One region of the Paraglaciecola sp. T6c genome, then DNA from elsewhere that is predicted to be linked to it. Evidence: predicted binding sites of a transcription regulator. Region 1 holds the regulator's gene; the other holds the start of a gene.
The links. Region 1 encodes ArgR, which controls arginine synthesis, uptake and breakdown. Its sites were predicted from a motif close to ANTGAATANNTATTCANT; they were not measured.

Region 1 (9,987 bases):
CTTAACCTTTGAATACATAGGTAACTAAGCAGTGTGGCAAGTATGAGTGGAGTAAGCCCAATGTAATCTACTATCGAGGGAGCATTAACAGCGTACTGGATGGTGATTTTCTGATCATGAGTTTCTAGGTAGGTTTCTCGACTAGCCCCCGCTCTTTGAATATCCGCTTCTACGATCCCTTGTATTGAGATGACATCGATAGGGGAGCGTTGTTCATCAAGTACACGATTTAGATCTGAAATGTAGTGACTGACAGAGCGTGTATCTGCCACCGTTTTAAATTTGGGGTTCGCTAAGCGTAATTTGGGTAGGTCGATTGCAATACGTTTTTCAATGTTAGCTAAGAATTGAGCTTGGTTTGATGTCGCTTGGAAATGAACGCCAATAACAAAGGCAAACTGAAAAATTAACCATATGAGGGTAAAAAGGCCAACGTAAATCAGTTTAGTTTTCATGGTCTAGCACTTCATTTGAATTCTTTGTCAACGGGCAGTGATAGGGTACTAGCTCAAGCTGGCGGTAATAGTCTGATTGCGTATTGGTCGATAGAGTCGACAAGGTATTCTGTATTTCGCAGATCAAATCGGTATTTTGGGTTTCCATCTTCAAATACCACTTACTACCACTGACCTTCGTGTTTATCGGGGTGATGTAATTAGCGGAAAAACGCTCCGCGTCTTCTTCTTTCCAAAATGAAGAGATGATATCCACACTACCAGTTGCAAGAAGGTCGCGCAGAGCCTCATGAGAATTAACATATACGATATCCATATTCGCTTCTGAGATGCCCAATTCATTTAGTAGCCCCTTAGGCACAATATGGCCCGAGCGGCTGCTAGGATAGTCTAAGAGCCCTAAGCGTTTACCCCATAAATATTGTTTAGTCAGTTCCGGTTTCTCTTTTAAGGAAATCAAATACGTGGAGTAGTCTTTATATTGAGCGACAGTTTGGTATCGGTAAGTCGTTTCTGCAGCAAAAGCTAACATGACGTTTTCTTTCACTAAGGCAAGATCAGCAATCCCTTTACCGACATATTGAATAATTTCTTGCTCGTTGTGGCTCCACTGAACAGTGACAATTCCATACTGGCGGTTAATCGTCTGGTTACTGCACAAAGATGAAAGGAGCTTGCTAGCCATACCTTGATCGGTTATAAAAACAACAAATTCGTCACTATTATTTACCGATTGTGTTTGGCAAGTGAGCGATTGTGAAATTAAATTAGATAAATTTTCACTTTTAATTACGCTTGATAAGACACCTGCATACCAGCTGGCGAGCATAAATATTCCGGATAGGATAGGCAAGGCAATCGCGTTAATCGACAAAATTCTATTCTGCACTCAAGTTCGGTATGTTTACTTGTTGAACTGATTTGACCAGTTAGTCTTACTTAAAGCAATAGGTAAATTTATTTGAAGGTGTTAACTTATTGATTTAAAATGATTAATAATAAGAAGTTATGAATGTTGTTGAGGGGTTTTTACTTAGCGAAATTTGTTCACACTGGCTAAGTCAAAGTTTGTCACAAATCGTGTCACCTCATGACGTATAAAAATAAAAGTGACCGTTCAAAAAGAAAATTAGAAAGCGGGTAGGGAATTTTTGACCAGTTAGTCAAATTTTTTGATTACTGGTCAGTGCAGTAATATAAATGCAACATAAAAATAAAATAATAGCGGCATAAAAATTAACACGATTTAATACTCACAAACCTTAGGAAACACACAATGCTAAGAAAAACTAAACTCACCAGCATCGCGCTTGCGGTAGCCATGTCATTAGGCATGTCGTCTGCTGCTCTTGCGCAAACCACCTCTTCAGGAATGACAGGGCAAATTGTAGGCCCAAATGGTAACCCTGCGGCAGGTACTGTAGTTAAAGTCACTCACGTACCAACTGGTGCAGTAAAAACGGCAACTGTTAACTCTGCAGGTACGTTTAATCTTAATGGTTTACGCGTTGGTGGTCCTTACACTATTGAGCTTGACTCAAATACTTTTGCTGACCAAACGATAGAAGATGTTTATTTAAGCTTAGGTGAAACGGCGCCCATTAATCGCGTTTTGGCCAGTGAAGAAAATATTGAACGCATCGCTGTGTCAGCTTCACAAATCAGCAGCTTATCTTTTGGTAAAATTGGCCCGGGTGCTAACTTTGACCTATCCACGTTAGAAAATGCCCCTGCGATTAATCGTGACTTGACTGATATCGTTAGAATCGATCCTCGTATCTACGTTGATGAAGGTGGAAGCGGCGGTATTCAGTGTGTGGGTAAAAGCCCTCGTTTCAACAGCTTGACAGTTGATGGCGTGCGCATGAATGACTTGTTTGGCCTTAACTCTAACGGTTACCCAACTGAAAGAATGCCTTTCTCTTATGATGCTATCGAAGGTGTTGCAGTAGAAATCGCACCGTTCGACGTTATATATGGTGGTTTCTCAGCATGTAATATCAGTGCGGTAAGTAAAACAGGTACCAACGAAGTGCATGGCTCTGCTTTTTATGATTACGGTAGCAATGACTTGCGCGGTGATTCTTTAGAAGGCGACGACATTAATCTCGGTGACTACACTGAGAAGCGTTACGGTTTTAGCGTAGGTGCCCCGCTAATCAAAGATACATTATTTATTTTCGCTGCATACGAGAAGCTAGAAGGCGCCAATATTTTTGACCGAGGCGTAGCTGGCTCAGGTGCAATCAATGAGGTTGCTCTCTCGCAAACGCAATTAGATGACATTATCCGTATCTCGAATGATTTATATCAGTTTGACCCGGGGACGGTCCCTTCAAGCCTTGCAAACGAAGATGAAAAGCTTTTAGTCAAATTAGATTGGAACATAAACGAGCAACACCGAGCGTCTTTTACCTATAACTGGAATGACGGCAATAATTTTGCTGAATCAGATGGGGATTCAGATGAATTTGAACTTTCTAGTCACTTTTACGAACGTGGCGCAGAGCTAACCTCGTATTCAGGCGTATTGTACTCTGACTGGAATGACAAATTCTCAACTGAAGTACGCCTTTCTTATACCGAATTGGACAATCGTCAAAACTCTTTAACGGGTGATGGCACAGTAGGTGGGAATGACTTCGGTGAAGTTAAGATCTTTTTAGAAGACATGACTGTCTTTTTAGGTTCGGATGATAGCCGTCAAGTGAATGACTTGAACTGGGACGCACTTAGCATGATGTTCCGTGGTAACTACTACATGGATAACGGTCATACACTTACGTTTGGTTATGAGAGCGACGACTTAGAAATATATAACATTTTCGTACAGCATGCTGAAACGTCACTTTCTTTTGATAGCATTGCAGATTTTGAAAATGGCATCGCTAGTGACGTTGAGTATGGCCATGCTTATTCTGGAGACATTAATGACCGAGCTGCTGAGTGGGGTTACACGTCGCACAGCACTTACCTTCAAGATGAGTTTTATTTAACTGATGATTTGAAAGTAATCGCAGGTTTACGTTACGACTGGATAACTACATCAGACAAACCTGTAGAGAATGCAGATTTTCTTGCAGGCAATGGTTATAGCAACACTGCTAACTTGGACGGTATTAGCTTGTTACAACCACGGATTGGTTTGAACTATACGCTAAGTGACAGTACCGAAATCCGTGGTGGTGTTGGTCTATTCTCTGGTGGTAACCCGAACGTATGGATGACCAATAACTATCAAAATACCAATGTAACTGGCGGTGAAGTAGACGGCGGCGATTTTGGTTATGATGATGGCTCTCGCAGCTTATTCGATGACGATGTTGTTTGGGTTAATGTTGAAGATGGCGCACCGGTTGGACCAGGTTATGGTGTTCCATCTGAACTTGATGACTTGTTAGACAACGGTAACGCAGGTAACTTCGAGTCAAATAATTTAGATCCAGATTTTAAAATGCCAAGTGAGTGGAAAGTATCAGCGGGTATCACTCATGTTACTGACTCAGATTATGTTTTAAATGCAGATTTATTAGTGTCGTTTACACAAGACCAAGCGATGATAAAATACGTTGGTATTGAAGAAGTTGGCATAACCGATGCTGGTTATGTGGATTATGACAGAAACGGTTATGGCTCACTTGAATTGACAAATTCTGATGAGGTGTCAACGTCATATTCACTGACTGGTACTCTAGAGAAAACTTGGGATAACGGCTTGCGCTTAGTAACTGGTTACTCGTATAACCATGCTGAAGATGTGCAGCCTATGACCAGCTCGGTTGCATTTTCTAACTATCAATATCGTGCGTTTACTAACCCTAATGAAGATGTATCTTCATTGTCAGATTGGAATATTGAGCATCGTTTCACTGCAGACTTTAGTTACGCAGTAGAGCTATTTGCAGGTTTAGAAACACGCTTCAACATGTATGCGTTGGCGCAATCAGGTCGACCATATAGCTTCACGCTATCTCAAGATGACGGCAATAGTGCTTTTGGATTTACACCGTATCTAGATAGCAATAGTGTGCTACCTATCGGAGCGGAGCGTAACGATCAAGAGAGTGATTGGTGGACCAAGGTTGATATTGCGGTAAGACAAGAGATACCAGCATTTGCTGATGGTCACTCGGCAACGGTGAGCTTAACCATGGATAACTTCACTAACTTCCTTAACGATGATTGGGGTATCTTGGAAGAAGTTTCTTTCAATACTGCGACAATAGGTAATTCATCTCCTCAAAGTCGCCAAGGTGATGCATCTTTGTGGGAAATGCGTATCGGTGTTAACTACAGATTCTAATCATTAAATGATTATGATTGAAAGCCGGCTCTTGTAGCCGGCTTTTTTATTGGTGTTGAGGATGTAAATATGCATAGAATTTTTGGATTATTGGTTTTACTTGTAGGAGTTCCTTTAGTGCCGGAAGCGAAAACAGTGCGGATCGCGACGTTTAACGTGAGTATGGAGGCGAGTAATTACTTGCCTAAAGGAGTAACGCCGACCGGCCAGGAATTGTTTGAAAACTTGCAGAGCGGCGACAACCAACAGATTAAGAACATTGCTGAGATTATTCAGCGTGTGCGCCCTGATATTATTTTACTGAATGAGTTTGATTACACCTCAGATGATGATAAGGGTGTAAAAGCATTTATCAGTCACTATTTGGCCGTCTCTCAGCTAGGCACCAAGAGCATTGATTACCCTTATTACTACATCGCACCTGTGAATACGGGCGTGCCTTCTGGGGTCGACCTTAACCATAATGGAACGTCCACTGACAATGGTGGCGATACCTTTGCTTTTGGTTTGTATCCAGGGCAATACGGCATGGTTTTACTCAGTCGTTTTCCCATTGAGCGTGAACAATTAAGAACGTTTCAACACTTTCTGTGGAAGGATATGCCTAACGGGCTACTTAATAGTGTAAAAACTGAAGAGGGGGCAGATTGGTACTCACCTCAGGCAAAAGCCATATTTAGGTTGTCGTCTAAGTCCCATTGGGATGTACCCATCAGCATCGATGGTAAGCTAGTTCATGTTCTAGCAAGCCACCCCACACCGCCGGTTTTTGATGGCCCGGAAAACCGAAATGGAAAGCGAAACCACGATGAGATCCGTTTTTGGACTGATTACATATCGGGTGGTAAGGGCGCTGATTATATTTATGATGATAAACAGCAAAGGGGCGGACTAAGAAGTGAGCATTTTGTCGTCTTGGGTGACTTGAATGCCTCTGCTGAAGAAGGTGATGGTCACAAAGACGGCATTGGCTCATTGCTTAAAAATTCAAAGGTGAATAGCCACAATATTCCTATGAGTGCAGGCGGCGCAGTGCATAGCCCTGAAAACGCTCTGGGAGCTTCTCATACCGCTTTTTGGCGTATGCGGGCTGATTATGTTCTTCCTAGTAAGAAGCTGGGTGAGGTAAGCACCAGTGGCGTATTTTGGCCAACATCTGACGAGGCTAGCTATCGATTGATCCAAAATCGCCAGGCATCATCCGATCATCGCTTGGTGTGGGTAGATGTAGACGTTACTGAGTGATAGCGCTCAACGGCGTTCTAAACGTTAGTGATGAGCCTGTACAGTCCTAGTGTGTGTACAGGCTCTAGTGTGTTCAGGCAACATGCCGCGTCATACATTTTCGAATAACGCTTCGACACGCATGCGGATTTCTTCAATTTGGTTGATATCAGACGGAGCAATAAAAATCGTATCGTCGCCCGCAATTGTGCCTAAAACGCCATCTTTTTGACTCAAGGAATCTAACAATCTAGCAATGAGCTGCGCCGCTCCTGGACTTGTGCGGATGATGATCATCACATTGTTGTGCACTATATCTAACACTAATTGACGAAGCGGGCTGCGAGCCGTAGGCATGCCTAGCTCTGGAGGTAAACAATAGACCATGTCTCCTCTGGCATTACGCGTTCGCACTGCACCGAACTTACTGAGCATACGGGATACTTTGGATTGACTGATATTGTCGAAGTTTTGCGTTTTGAGTGCGTCGACAATATCCCCTTGAGAGCCAAAGTTTTCGGCCTTTAAGATATCCTTAAATGCCTTGATGAGTTCTTCTTGCTTATGAGTAGCCATATATTCCTCTATTTATAGTGGCTATTTTGCCTTAGTACTTGAACTTAAGCAATTTGCCCTCACATTCAAATTCGAACATTTTCAGCTCAGCATTTATTTGTTTTTTCGCGGGTCTTGCATTAGTGTTTCGTTCGCGAATTGATTAGCATTCCACAGGAGAGAATTATGAAAGTAGCGGTATTAGGTGCAGCTGGCGGTATAGGCCAAGCATTATCATTGTTGTTAAAAACTCAATTGCCAGCTGGTACAGAGCTAGCCCTTTACGACGTAGCCCCTGTCGTACCTGGTGTTGCGGTTGATTTAAGTCATATCCCTACTGACGTAAAAGTTGAAGGTTTTGGTAAAGACGACCTAGCTAAAGCGTTAACAGGCAGTGACATTGTTCTTATTCCTGCTGGTGTTCCACGTAAGCCGGGTATGGACCGTTCTGATTTGTTCAACATCAACGCTGGTATCGTTAGAAACCTAGTTGACAGTGTTGCGGACAATTGCCCAGAAGCTTGTTTGTGCATCATCACTAACCCGGTTAACACGACTGTGGCAATTGCTGCAGAAGCGTTGAAGGCTAAGGGTGTATACAACAAGAACAAATTATTCGGTGTAACAACACTAGATGTTATTCGTGCTGAAACTTTTGTGGGCAATTTACGTGACTTGAACCCTGCCAACGTGCATGTTCCTGTTATCGGTGGCCATTCCGGTACCACTATTCTTCCTCTGCTTTCTCAGGTGGAAGGTGTTGAGTTTACTGATGAAGAAGTTGCTAGTTTGACGACTCGTATCCAAAATGCAGGTACAGAAGTGGTTGAAGCTAAGGCAGGCGGCGGATCAGCTACCTTATCAATGGGCCAAGCCGCTGCTCGTTTCTGTTTGTCGCTTGTATCTGCAATGCGCGGTGAAAATGTGGTTGAATACACCTATGTTGAAACCAACAGTGATGACGCACAATTCTTCTCACACCCAGTTCGTTTGGGCAAGAATGGCGTAGAAGAAATTCTACCTTACGGTGAGCTAAGTGACTTCGAGCAAAAAGCAAAAGAGTCAATGCTTGAAGGCCTACGTGGCGACATAAAACTAGGTGTTGAATTCGTTAATAACTAATTCATTTTCCTAAAATCAAAAAAAACCAGCAGATGCTGGTTTTTTTATATCTGCTATTCAGCAAATCAATACTGCACAACGTCCTTTGAGGTTAAGCCGCCATAGGATCTTGACCTAAAGGCTTCGTTGGGCGTGTGGCGATGTTAGGATCTTTAACTTGACCTGCAGTGCCTGCAACTAATGGGGTGCTTTTTGAGGCAATACGCACTGACGCTAATTTGGCATCAATGCACTGGCGTATATCATGCGCGGTATACCCTGAGCGCACTTTAATGCGCACATGGGGAATCCGAGCCGCATCTAGTGCCCCGCTGACAAACCAATCGCGTTGGCGTTTATAGCCGTCTTTGCCGTTTTGTGTGGCATGCACTAAGTCTATAGCCACCACAGGTGACATATCGGCTTTTGAGCATAAAACAAAATCTAAATGGCGGCCGCTCGTACGACTCAATGCACTTTTGCCTGCTTTCTTGCTGGTGCTTTCCCTTGTGGCGACCACATCAGACAGTTTAACTCGGCACATTACTCTAAATTGGTTGCCCACAGCCTCATCGATAAGAGCCAGAAAGCTGCGCTCTACAGGAGTAAATAAATTAGTCTTCTTTTTAAACGGGAAGGTTAAGCTGGGTTCATTTAATTTCACTGCACCGATTGCCACCACAATCAATATCATCATTAAGATAATTGCCAATTCCATACCTGCTCCTATGGGCCTGCCAAATTTTTGACAGTTTCCGCCTGTGTTGATGTCTATAGGAGATATTGCAAAGAGAGTGCCAGAGGTCTGTCCGTTTTATTAGCTGGGGCTTTTAATCCCCATTTATCAATCCCCATTTATTTAGAGTTGATAAGTATATCTACTTGGCTGCCTGCTCCATCTGGGGAAATAACAATAATTTTGTGGTCGTTTTGCAGGCGTATAAGAATGCGATTTTGGGATAACTTTTGTGAGATTGGCCCATCAATATGCTGTCGGAAAAACGCGAGAAGATCATTGGGAGTCTGTTTGCTATGGTAGGTTAATGATGCTGGAAGCGCGTCGGCAAATAAAAGGCAAGCACTGGCGTCTGTTGGTATATCAATCCCATGAAAAGCCGCGGGGCAAGTCGTTGGGGCACCACTGTCAGCGTTTAGCGCGTGGTTTTGTGCGCTTAGGACGCCCGAGTATACTCCGCTAATAAGTAAGCAAAGCGTGCTGCGTTTAACGACTGCTATTGTATTCCCCATCTGATACTCCGTATAAAGTACCAGCATAATAGATTTATGATGAATAACTGACAATCTCTGATACCGTATCTTAGGTATAGCATCCCATTTATGCGTATAGCGCGGTTGGAGGAGGGTAAATGAATATTGTTCGAGAGTATTTGCGTTTGGCTGTTTTTGCCATTGGATTACTTTCAGGCGTACAAATCCCAGTCTTTATTGACCAGTATCAGAAACGCGTTGACGCTCACTTACTTGAAGCGAAACAAAATTTAGCTGGCTTTGAGCAAACGGCAAAGCGTTACTTCAAAGGCGATATGCAAAAATTAATTCGTCATTATCAGCAAAGTGAAGATGCGATATTCCGCCAAGATGCTAAGAATGTTCAGCTTATTTTTAGCCGTGCCAGCCTGCTGCAAGTTCAATGGGACAATTTAAACAAGGGCGTCGTACAACGTGCGTATTATTTGGCAACTCAATACAACCCTCAAATTTTACAAGAGACGATCACTCAATATAGTTACACGGTGCCATTGAACCCTGTAGCGTTAGGGTGGGGGATATGTATCGCATTATTGTTTGCAGCCCTGTTTGATATGACGATAGGTATAAGTGCAAAAACTTGCTCAGTGTGCTTTCACGCGGTACGTAAACGCAATTAATTGGAGCTGATGTGAGCGCTCACTTACTCTTAGTGTTTCGTTTTTTATAAAGATTGATAGCCGTAAGTCATACAGGAAAAGTGAAAGCCGGCTTGCGTGATGACAAACCGGCTGAATGCAGTTAATTGCACCTATCGAAATAATTGCGTTTATTCTGATTCATAAGGATAGCGAACGGAATAACGCATGGTTAATTGCTGCCCCTTAACAAAGGTGTCGTATTCCTCTTGGCTAATTTTGTCATCACTGTTTATATCTGCGTTGTCAAAGTGCTCTGATATTTCTGCATTTTTTGCTTCCTCTTTGCTGATAAATCCGTCAGCGTCCGTATCTACCTCTGAAAATTCTTGCTCGACCGGGGCTGGTTGATCAGGCGCTTTCAGTGCAGGGTTGTTACTTTCTAAATCTGCGTTGATGGATACATCCGACGAAGCTGCCAAATTTTGCTGTTCTGTTTCGC
Region 2 (9,987 bases), 550 kb from region 1:
GACATCAGCGTTACCCACTAATGACGCAATAACCGCTTCAACATCCTCAACCAGTAAATCAACGTGTTCACGGGTCCATAAACGAAAATCCGTGGCAACTTGGTCGTTACGGCTGCGGCCAGTGTGTAATTTGCGCGCCACATCGCCGAGTTGCTCGATTAAGGTTGCTTCTACAAAGCTGTGAATATCTTCTTCACTGCTGGCGTCAAAATCGAGCTCACCGGCATCCGCTTTGACCAACAAGGCTTTAAGGGCTTCTTCAAGCTGTTGGTGCTCGTCTTGGTTCAGTACCCCCGCTTTTGCAATGGCACGTGCCCATGCTATTGAGCCGCGAATATCTTGGCTCGCCAATACTCTGTCGAATGGCAGTGAATCGTTAACAGTGCGAAACATCGCACTGCTGCCATCTTGAAAACGTCCGCCCCACAAGCTCATTATTCGATACCTGTGTTTTTGAACGGAATGCCTTCTTTGTTTAGCGCGCTGATGCGGCTAGACAAGCTATAAAGACGGATAAAGCCTTCTGCATGGCTTTGGTCGTATACGTCATCCGCACCAAAGGTAGCGAAATCTTCAGAGTACAAGCTGTTTGGTGAACGGCGCTGGGTTACCGTTGCTTGGCCTTTATACAGTTTAACGACTATGTCGCCCGTTACTTTGTCAGCAAAGCTTGCTGCACCGGCGAGCAGTGCATCGTTTAGGGGGGTGAACCAACGGCCGTCATACATAACATGTGAGAACTCTAAACCGATTTGCTCACGGTATTTAAGCGCAGCTTTGTCTAACACTAGGCTTTCAAGGGCTTTGTAAGCCGCAAGCATAACTGTTCCGCCTGGGGTTTCATAACAACCACGTGACTTCATGCCCACTAAACGGTTTTCTACGATATCGATACGACCCACGCCGTGTGCACCAGCAAGCTCGTTCAATTTAACCAAGCATTGGTAAGGGCTAAGGGCTTCACCGTTTACTTTTACCATGCGGCCATGTTCGAAGCTGACTTCAACACGCTCAGGTGTATTCGGCGCATCTTCAGGAGAAACGGTCATGGTCCATACTTCTTTGGTTGGCTCGCACCAAGGATCTTCAAGCTCACCGCCTTCGTGTGAGATATGCCATGCGTTTGCATCACGGCTGTAGATTTTGGTGGCTGACGCTGTGGTTTTAATGTCACGCTCGGCCAAATAAGCCAATAAATCTTCACGTGATACCATGTCCCACTCACGCCAAGGAGCAATAACGGTTAGCTCAGGTGCGAGTGCAGCAAAGGTGCCTTCGAAACGTACTTGGTCATTACCTTTACCTGTACAACCGTGGCAAAGTGCATCTGCGCCTACTTTACGGGCGATTTCAACTTGTGCTTTGGCGATAATAGGGCGCGCCATTGATGTACCAAGTAAGTACTGACCTTCATATACTGCGCCTGTAGTAATAGTGGGGTAGATGTAGTCAGATACAAATTCGTCTTTTAAGTCCACGATATAGCATTCGCTGGCGCCGGTTTTGATGGCTTTTTCACGTAGACCTTCTAGTTCCTCGTCCCCTTGACCTACATCAGCTGCGAACGCGATAACTTCACAGTCATAGTTCTCCTTCAACCAAGGAATGATGGCTGATGTATCCAAACCACCTGAATAGGCTAATACTACTTTTTTGATGTTTTTCTTGCTCATTGTCTGTACCTAAAAATTAAAAGTGTTAAATGGGGTTAAGCTGCGCCGCCAAGAAGGTGCACTAAAATGGCATTCTGGGCGTGCATTCTGTTTTCTGCTTGCTGCATCAAAATAGATTGCTCTGAATCAATTAAGGTGCCGCTAATTTCTAAGTCGCGATGGGCAGGTTGGCAGTGCATAACGTATTGAGCACCAGTTGACTGCATCATCGCTTCATCGATTTTGTATTTGCCAAACGCTTGTTTGATGGTCTCAAGTGGGGTGTCATCGCCCATCGAAATCCATGTGTCAGTATAAAGTGCATGAGCACCGTTAGCCGCTTCAACGTCGTGACTGATAACTAATTTGCCACCATTTTGCTCGGCTTTTTGCTGAGCAAGCGTGACAATAGCAGGGTCTACTTCATGGCCAGGAGGGGTAATGACAACCACCTCGCAACCTAACGTCACGCCCACAATCATCAAAGAGTGAGTGACGTTATTACCATCACCGATATACGCTAGTTTAACTTTGCTCAAATCGCCAAGACGTTCGGTTAAGGTTAAGTAGTCGGCCATGGCTTGGCACGGGTGGTACATATCACACAGTGCGTTGATAACAGGTACTTTGGCTGAACTGGCTAATTCTTCTAAGGTTGAGTGCGCAAAAACCCGTGCAACAATAGCGTCAGCCCAACAGGCAAGGTTGTTACCCATGTCTTTCACGTCTTCACGGCCTGCTAATTTATTTGACTGGCTGTCTAAATAAACAAGGTGCCCGCCTAGTTTGTTGATACCTATATCAAAGCTCACTCGGGTGCGCAGTGACGGTTTCTCAAATAAGGCAACAATTGATTTACCTGCCAAGGCTTGGCGGTAGTCAGCTGGATTATTCTTAATGGTGACGGCCAGTTGCAAGAGTGCATTGAGGTCTTTAGCAGACCAATCAGTGAACGACAGTAGATCCTTTTTCATGGAGGTACCTTAAATATTTGGGATTATGGTAGTGCCAACGGGTTCACCCGCCAGCAATCCTAAGAGTTGCTCTGGTGTTTGCCAACTGGCAATCGTGATGGGGCGCTGCAAGCTTGTTGCTGCATCGAGTGCGGCATCCACTTTTACTTGCATCCCATCTATGATCACGCCTGATTCGACTAATTCGGCAATGCCTTTAGCCGTAAGTTGGTTTATCAGGTTTTTATTGTGATCGAGCACACCAGGCACATTCGATAGCAACAACAAGTCAGCATTTAACAGCTGAGCAATAACCGTTGCCGCTTGATCGGCATTTACATTGAGTAAATTGCCTTTTTCATCGGCACCTATGGAGCTGATAATCGGCAGGATATTCGCCTCGAGCAATAAATTCAACATAGTCGGTGAATTTGCTTTCGCTACGCCCACTGCACCAAGGGCAGGATCGAGCACAGAGCAGCTTGTCATAGCGCCATCAGCCAAGCATAACCCGACTGGTGTGGTGTTAGCGCGAATGGCAAAAGCACAAAGTTGCTTATTGGCAGTCCCCGCCAAAGCGCCCGTAATATAAGGCATATGCTCAGGCGGCGTGACGCGTAAACCATTCACTTTAGTACTGGTAAATTGCAGAGCTTGCAACAACTGCTCAACCATAGGGCCGCCGCCATGCACGAGTACGACTGGGCGACTTTGCTGAAGTTGCTTAATAACCGTCAGCAATTGTAACGCTTCGGCGGTGGCTTGCATGAAAGCGCCACCGACCTTTATGACTAACGGGTTCATGCTGACACCTCGTGCACTAAGCCAAGTTGTGATGCGAACCCAAAGCGAAGGTTGGCACATTGTACCGCTTGAGAGGCCGCGCCTTTCAGTAGGTTATCGATGGCACTGGTCACAACCAAGTAACCTTTTTGGGTATCAAGCTTCCAGAATAAATCGCAGTGGGGTGTGCCTACAACATCATCCAACTTGGGCCAAGTATCGCGAATACGCACGATGGGGTGGTTCTGATAGGCATGACTGAATGCGTTTGCAACGGCACCTGCGTCTACATCAGCGTTTACTTTGACGGTAATGGTTGCCAAAATTCCCCGTTTGAAATTACCCAGATGAGGAGTGAATATGACTTCACGACCTAAGTAGGCGCTGATCTCAGGTTGATGACGATGACCTAGTACACCATAAGCTTGCAGGCTAACTTCGCAGAAACTACTGCCCATGGCTGCTTTACGACCAGCACCAGACACACCAGACACAGCATTAATAATAGGTAAATGACCATCAGCGATTAAGCCCGCTTCGTGTAAGGGCTTTAATGCACTCAGCGACGCTGTTGGGTAGCAACCTGGAACGGCAATAATATCAGCGCTTTTAATATCCTCTGCAAACCAATCCGCGAGACCGTAGACGGCTTGCTTTAAGCTGGCCGCTTGCTCATGAGCAAAACCATAGTAGTCCGCAAAAACCTGTTGGTCTTTGAGTCTAAACGCCCCTGATAAGTCAAACACTTTGGCTTTGCCCGATGATAGTACTGGCATCCAATCATGACTTGCCTCATGGGGGGTCGCTAGAAAAATCACGTCCATTTCGTTTGAAAGCGAATGCAAAACGTCGTCGGTTAACGGGATCAGTGGCAAATTGATTTGCCCGAATAGATAACCGTGTACGTCTCCGAGCTTTTTATCAGCATCTTGGCTTTTGGCTGATACATATAAGGCGTTTAATTCAAAGCGTGGGTGGCGATGAATTAAAGAGGCTAATTCGGCACCGGTATATCCACTGGCGCCGACAATACAAGTTTTGATCATAAAACGTATATCTCTAATAGTCGTGTGACTTAATGTTACTAAATGAAGGTGACAAAAATAAAAAATCACCCAAGACCTTTAGCAAATACTAAAGGTCTGGGTGAGCTAAACGCTACAGACCTCGACTTATCGTCGATACAACATGCTGGCGAAGCTAGGCAGGGAATCGAATTGTGACGTTATTGAAATCATATGCGAAATTAAACCGAATTAAGATATTATGTCTAAATAATCTAGACCAAATATGTATTTGCAAAGTGGCTAAATCATGTTGGCGATAAGCATGCCATGTGTTATATATTTATGCAAATAAAATGAATAATTATTTAAAGGGAGGCTTATGCCGTCTTTGTCTTTTTTAGAACGTTATGCACATATCATCAATACTCCCTCTATTAGCGCCTTTAGTGCAGATTTAGACCAATCAAACCGCGCCATTATCGATCTGCTAGCGGGCTGGTTTAAAGACTACAATTTCCACATAAGTATTCAACAAGTGCCCAATGCGCGAAATAAGTACAACATGCTAGCTAAAATTGGCAGTGGTGAGGGGGGGCTACTACTATCCGGCCATTCGGATACTGTGCCCTTTGACGACAATAAATGGCAATTTGACCCTTTTAAAGCACAAGAAAACGATGGCAAGTTATACGGTTTAGGCACCTGTGACATGAAAGGTTTTTTTGCATTCATCTTAGAAGCGATTCAAGACATTCCTCTAAAAGACTTAAAGAAGCCTTTGTATATTTTGGCTACTGCAGATGAAGAAACGTCCATGGCGGGAGCGCGGTTTTTTGTGGAGCAACAATTGATTAAGCCAGACATGGCGATCATCGGTGAGCCCACAGAACTTAAGCCGATCTTTAAGCACAAAGGGCATATGGGGCATAGCCTGAATATTCAAGGTAAAGCAGGGCATTCAAGCGATCCAGCAAAAGGGGTCAATGCGATTGAGATCATGTACCAAGCCATAGGGAAACTTATCGCTTTAAAACAACAGTTGTCTGAAAATCATAGAGATGATGCCTTCAGCGTGCCAGAGGTGACTATGAATCTCGGGCATATTCACGGGGGCGATGGGGAAAACCGTATTTGCGGACACTGCCAATTAAATTTTGATTTGCGCGCTATTCCCTCACTAAGTGACGAAGAAGCCATTGCCATGATTGACGAAGCACTTGCCCCGCTGATGCAAAAATACCCACAGCGCATTACTCGTGAGGCGATGTACGAAACAGCGCCAGCTTTTGGTTGTCGAAATGAGCAGGGTATTCTTGAATTGGCCAAAAAACTAACGGGCTTTGATCCTGTCAGTGCTAATTACGCCACCGAAGCGCCATTTATCAATCAATTAGGCTGCGACACCATTGTATTAGGCCCTGGCAGTATTGATCAGGCCCATCAACCAGATGAGTTCATCTCGTTGCATTATGTTGACCCAACCGTCACATTACTGCGTAACTTCATCAAGCAGGTCTGCTTTTAATGGCCGAGTTGATTCAGGACATGGCACAACGAGTTAATTCAGCAACGTCAGTAAGCCTTTTCATAAAATCACTGGGGGCGGCGGTAATGATTTTATCGGCAAGTGCAATTGGGGGACAAAATGCTAACGCTGAATCAAAGATAAAGGGACGCTACCCAGCAATGCCTGAACCAGTTACCAACAATGCGGTGGTCAAAGTCGATACTGAAAATGGTCATTTTTTGTTATCTTTCATGGGGCTAGGAGCTGGTAAAACGCATGACGATGTTCACAACAAAGTGTGGGCCCTTGAACTTGCAGGTGAGTCATTTACGCCAAGCAAAGCTTGGCAACAAAAATCACCGGTGCCGTCGAGTTTACCCCAGTCTGGTCGCTTAGCCAGTATTGCCGTTGGTGTAGGCGATATGGCACTTTTGTTTGGTGGTTACACCGTTGATGCTGCGCATAATGAAGTGTCAAGCCCAGACAACTTTCGCTATGACGTTGTTACGGATACCTACTACCCCATAGCTCAGACGCCAGTGCCCGTGGACGATGCAGTCGCACTCGTTTTTCAGCAACGTTACGTATATCTGATTAGCGGTTGGCATAATGACGGTAACGTCAATTTAGTCCAAATTTACGATGTGAAAACAGATTCATGGCATCAAGGTTCGCCTTTTTTAGGTAATCCCGTTTTCGGTCATGCAGGTGCGATTGTGGGGGAAAATATTATGCTTTGTGATGGCGTTAAGGTGGATGCTCAACCAGATAAACGGCGTACGTTTTCCGCAGAACCAGCTTGCTACCACGGAACGATTGACAAGAGTGATATCAAAAAAATTGATTGGCGCACAGTAGCGCACCCTACATCGAGTGCACGTTATCGTATGGCTGCAACCGGTAATGTTGCCAGTAATTCAGCCATCTTCGTGGGCGGTTCAGATAACCCATACAATTATAACGGCACGGGTTACGATGGTGAGCCATCAAGTCCGAGCAATGAGGTGTGGCGCTACGACTTTACTCAGTCGAGTTGGAATGTCTCCCACACGGACTCGCCTACTATGGATCACCGGGGCTTATTGGCCGTGGGCATAGGGGAAAATAAGCATTTTGTCACGCTAGGTGGAATGATAGAGCAGCAAAAAGTATCAAACGCTGTACATCGCATCGATTTATAGGGCGCTACAGCGCTACTGTGATTTCACAAAACGATTTTTAAAAAAGATTTATTGAGGAAGGTATGCAAAAGACGTTAGCGCTGGTCGCGCATGATCATAAAAAGCCAGAGCTTATCCGCTGGTCACTAGAGCATAAAGCAGAGCTAGAAAAACATAACTTAGTGGCGACAGGCACGACAGGGGGCTTACTACAAGAAGCGTTAAACTTGCCCGTTACGCGATATAAGAGCGGCCCACTAGGCGGCGACCAACAAATAGGGGCATTGATCGCCGAAGGTAAGTTAGACGCTTTGATTTTCTTTTGGGATCCCTTGAACCCAGCCCCCCATGACCCAGACGTAAAAGCGCTGTTGCGTTTGTGCTCAGTATGGAATTTGCCGGTAGCGTGTAACACTTCTACAGCGGATATGTTGATCACCTCGCCGCTATTTATCGAGGGATTATACGAGCGGGCAGTGCCGGAGTTTTAAGGTATAACAAAAAATAGAGTGACTCAGGGAGAGTCGCTTTGTCACAGTTTTTAATCGCAAGGATAAAAGTCGCGTTAAAGTCGTTTTATAAGATGCGGTGCATAAGCGGAAAAAAACCTAGCAAGCACACTTATTACAAAAAGTTGAACGTTAGCTATCGGCTTTTCCAAATGAATTACGCTTTTTACTCTCTCGTTTATGCCGACTTTCCATCATTCTATGGAGTGTTATCTGTTGTTCGCTGGTCAGTGCATTCCAAAACGTGTGCTGATTTTTAGCCCTAGTAAGAGCATGTTCATAGCGCCGTACTTCGGTTTCGGCTTGTAAGGCTGTCCAACTAGTTTCGCTCAGACTTTCACTGGTCACTATCGCAATAACTTGTGCCTCAAATGTCTCCCTAGCAAATTTGTTTGCTTCTTTATCCGCTTCTTCAGCAGCGCGTTGTGCTTTAAATAGAGCTTGTTGCTCCTCGGTTAGGTTAAGTGTTTCGAAGTGCGCTGCTTGGCGTTGTGCCTCAGACATGATGGGTATGCTGTTACCCCGTGTTTTGCTCTGCTGTAACTTGGCGGCATGTCCTTTTTCTTGCTGCTTAGCATTTAATTCGACCAAGAACGCTTCTTTCTGGCCATCGTCTAAAATCTGCCAAATTTGCTGCTGAGTTTTAATATCCAGCCACATTAGCTGATTTTGTAAGTGTTGTTCAGCATGAATAGCGCTGCTTATTTCACTTTGAACCCATACATCACTTTGTATTAAATTGCGTAAGCTCTCACGCATAGATCTTTGGTCTGGCTGATAGGTATCTTTTGTCGCACGGTTTTGTTTTAACAGTAATCGAACGTCTTGACGTTGTGCGCCGGTTAAATCTAACTTTTTTAAAATTGGGCGTAAGGGTATTTGGCCATTATGCGGCGAAGGTTTTGCAATAGCGACATGCTGAGTCAACAGGAATGCCAAAGCAACGGCGATGGGGGTAAATAATGATTTTAACGTTCGCACTGAATATGCCTTACTATAGTGAAATACAAAAAAAGGTTAGCACCACCAGCGCAAAGAAACGCAAAGCCAGTGTAAAGATTAAGTAAATAGACAATCGAGTAGCGACAATTTCGGTATTATTTTATGGGTTTTCGCGCGTCTATTGTTAGGCCGCTAGAGTTTGAAGGAAAGTGTTCATGCTAGAAAAGTCTTTGTTGCTGATCGATGACGATCAAGCACTCACCGAGTTGTTACAGGAATACCTAAGCGCGCAAGGATACACGATTCATGTGGCAAGTGATGGGGAGGCCGGCCTGTTAGCTGCGAAATCAGGGCAGCACTATGATTTAATCATTTTGGATGTAATGCTTCCTAAAGTAGACGGGTTCGAAGTATTAAAACGTTTACGTAGTACACATGTTACCCCTGTGTTGATGTTAACTGCCAAAGGCGATGATTTTGATCGAATATTAGGCTTGGAACTCGGTGCCGACGACTATTTGGCAAAACCTTTCAACCACAGAGAGTTATCGGCCAGAGTGAAAGCTATTGTGCGCCGTGTAGATATTCAAGCCGGCTTGCAAAGCGACAAGCAAAAACAAAACACAATCGAAATTGGTGATGTGGAGTTAAATATTGCAGCGCAAACTGTCGCATGTAACGCCCAGCAAGTGGAGTTGACCGGCACCGAATTTGCGGTGCTGAAACTGTTGATGAGCTGTAGCCCGGATCTCGTGCCTAAACAGGCAATAAGTGAGCAGGTATTAGGTCGAAAGCTAGCCGCTTTTGATCGCAGTATTGATATGCACGTGAGCAATTTACGTAAGAAATTAAGTCATTTTAGTGACCATGACAAAATCAAAACCCATCGAGGGGTAGGATACGTCTATTTGGGTGAAATATGAGGCGTCTTCTATATTTAAACCCATTTCGAAGTTTGTATGGTCGTATTTTTTTGTGGTTCTGGGGCACAACTATCGTCATGATCGTCGGTGCTTACTGGATTATGCAAAATATTGCTCCACCAGTTGAATATTTACCCATGGATGATAAGCAGCATTTCATGCTGGAAAACTCGGTTAGAGCTTTGCAGCGGCAAGTTTCCCGTAGCCCAGATGGTGAGCCGTTAGAGAATATTCTTGAACGCACCAGTCAGCGCGGTAAGTTGATGATGATTTTGCTCAATCCAAAAACCAAGTCGTTCACACTCAAGGGGCCGTTACCACGCTTACCCAATGAAAAGCCCTTTCTCGATTTAATTGGCTCTGCAAATCCATTGCGCATTGCAACACCTATCGGCGATATGTTTGGCCCAATGGCGACCGATATTGCTGGCACCGAATATTTGTTATTTGTAGGACGAATACGGCCCATGGGTTTCGCTAGCGATATGCGCCACCGCCCACCCTTATTGCTTATCTGCCTGGTATTGTTAATAAGTGCGGTATTGTGCTCA

Region 2: the regulator ArgR is predicted to act here: its motif matches at 4,748-4,765, upstream of argE (acetylornithine deacetylase).

The regions. Positions count from the first base shown of each region.
Region 1 is NC_008228.1:623,971-633,957, forward strand. It holds gene PATL_RS02750 (hypothetical protein) at 1-455, opposite strand, end outside; gene PATL_RS02755 (PhnD/SsuA/transferrin family substrate-binding protein) at 445-1,140, opposite strand; gene PATL_RS02760 (TonB-dependent receptor) at 1,732-4,758, shown strand; gene PATL_RS02765 (endonuclease/exonuclease/phosphatase family protein) at 4,828-6,003, shown strand; gene argR (transcriptional regulator ArgR) at 6,094-6,558, opposite strand; gene mdh (malate dehydrogenase) at 6,724-7,659, shown strand; gene PATL_RS02780 (DUF2726 domain-containing protein) at 7,751-8,356, opposite strand; gene PATL_RS02785 (hypothetical protein) at 8,494-8,886, opposite strand; gene PATL_RS02790 (DUF2937 family protein) at 9,006-9,527, shown strand; gene PATL_RS02795 (calcium sensor EFh) at 9,677-9,987, opposite strand, start outside.
Region 2 is NC_008228.1:1,170,143-1,180,129, forward strand. It holds gene argH (argininosuccinate lyase) at 1-435, opposite strand, end outside; gene PATL_RS04990 (argininosuccinate synthase) at 435-1,673, opposite strand; gene PATL_RS04995 (ornithine carbamoyltransferase) at 1,709-2,626, opposite strand; gene argB (acetylglutamate kinase) at 2,636-3,409, opposite strand; gene argC (N-acetyl-gamma-glutamyl-phosphate reductase) at 3,406-4,434, opposite strand; gene argE (acetylornithine deacetylase) at 4,775-5,920, shown strand; gene PATL_RS05015 (Kelch repeat-containing protein) at 5,920-7,083, shown strand; gene PATL_RS05020 (methylglyoxal synthase) at 7,146-7,553, shown strand; gene PATL_RS05025 (Spy/CpxP family protein refolding chaperone) at 7,704-8,552, opposite strand; gene PATL_RS05030 (response regulator transcription factor) at 8,729-9,436, shown strand; gene PATL_RS05035 (ATP-binding protein) at 9,433-9,987, shown strand, end outside.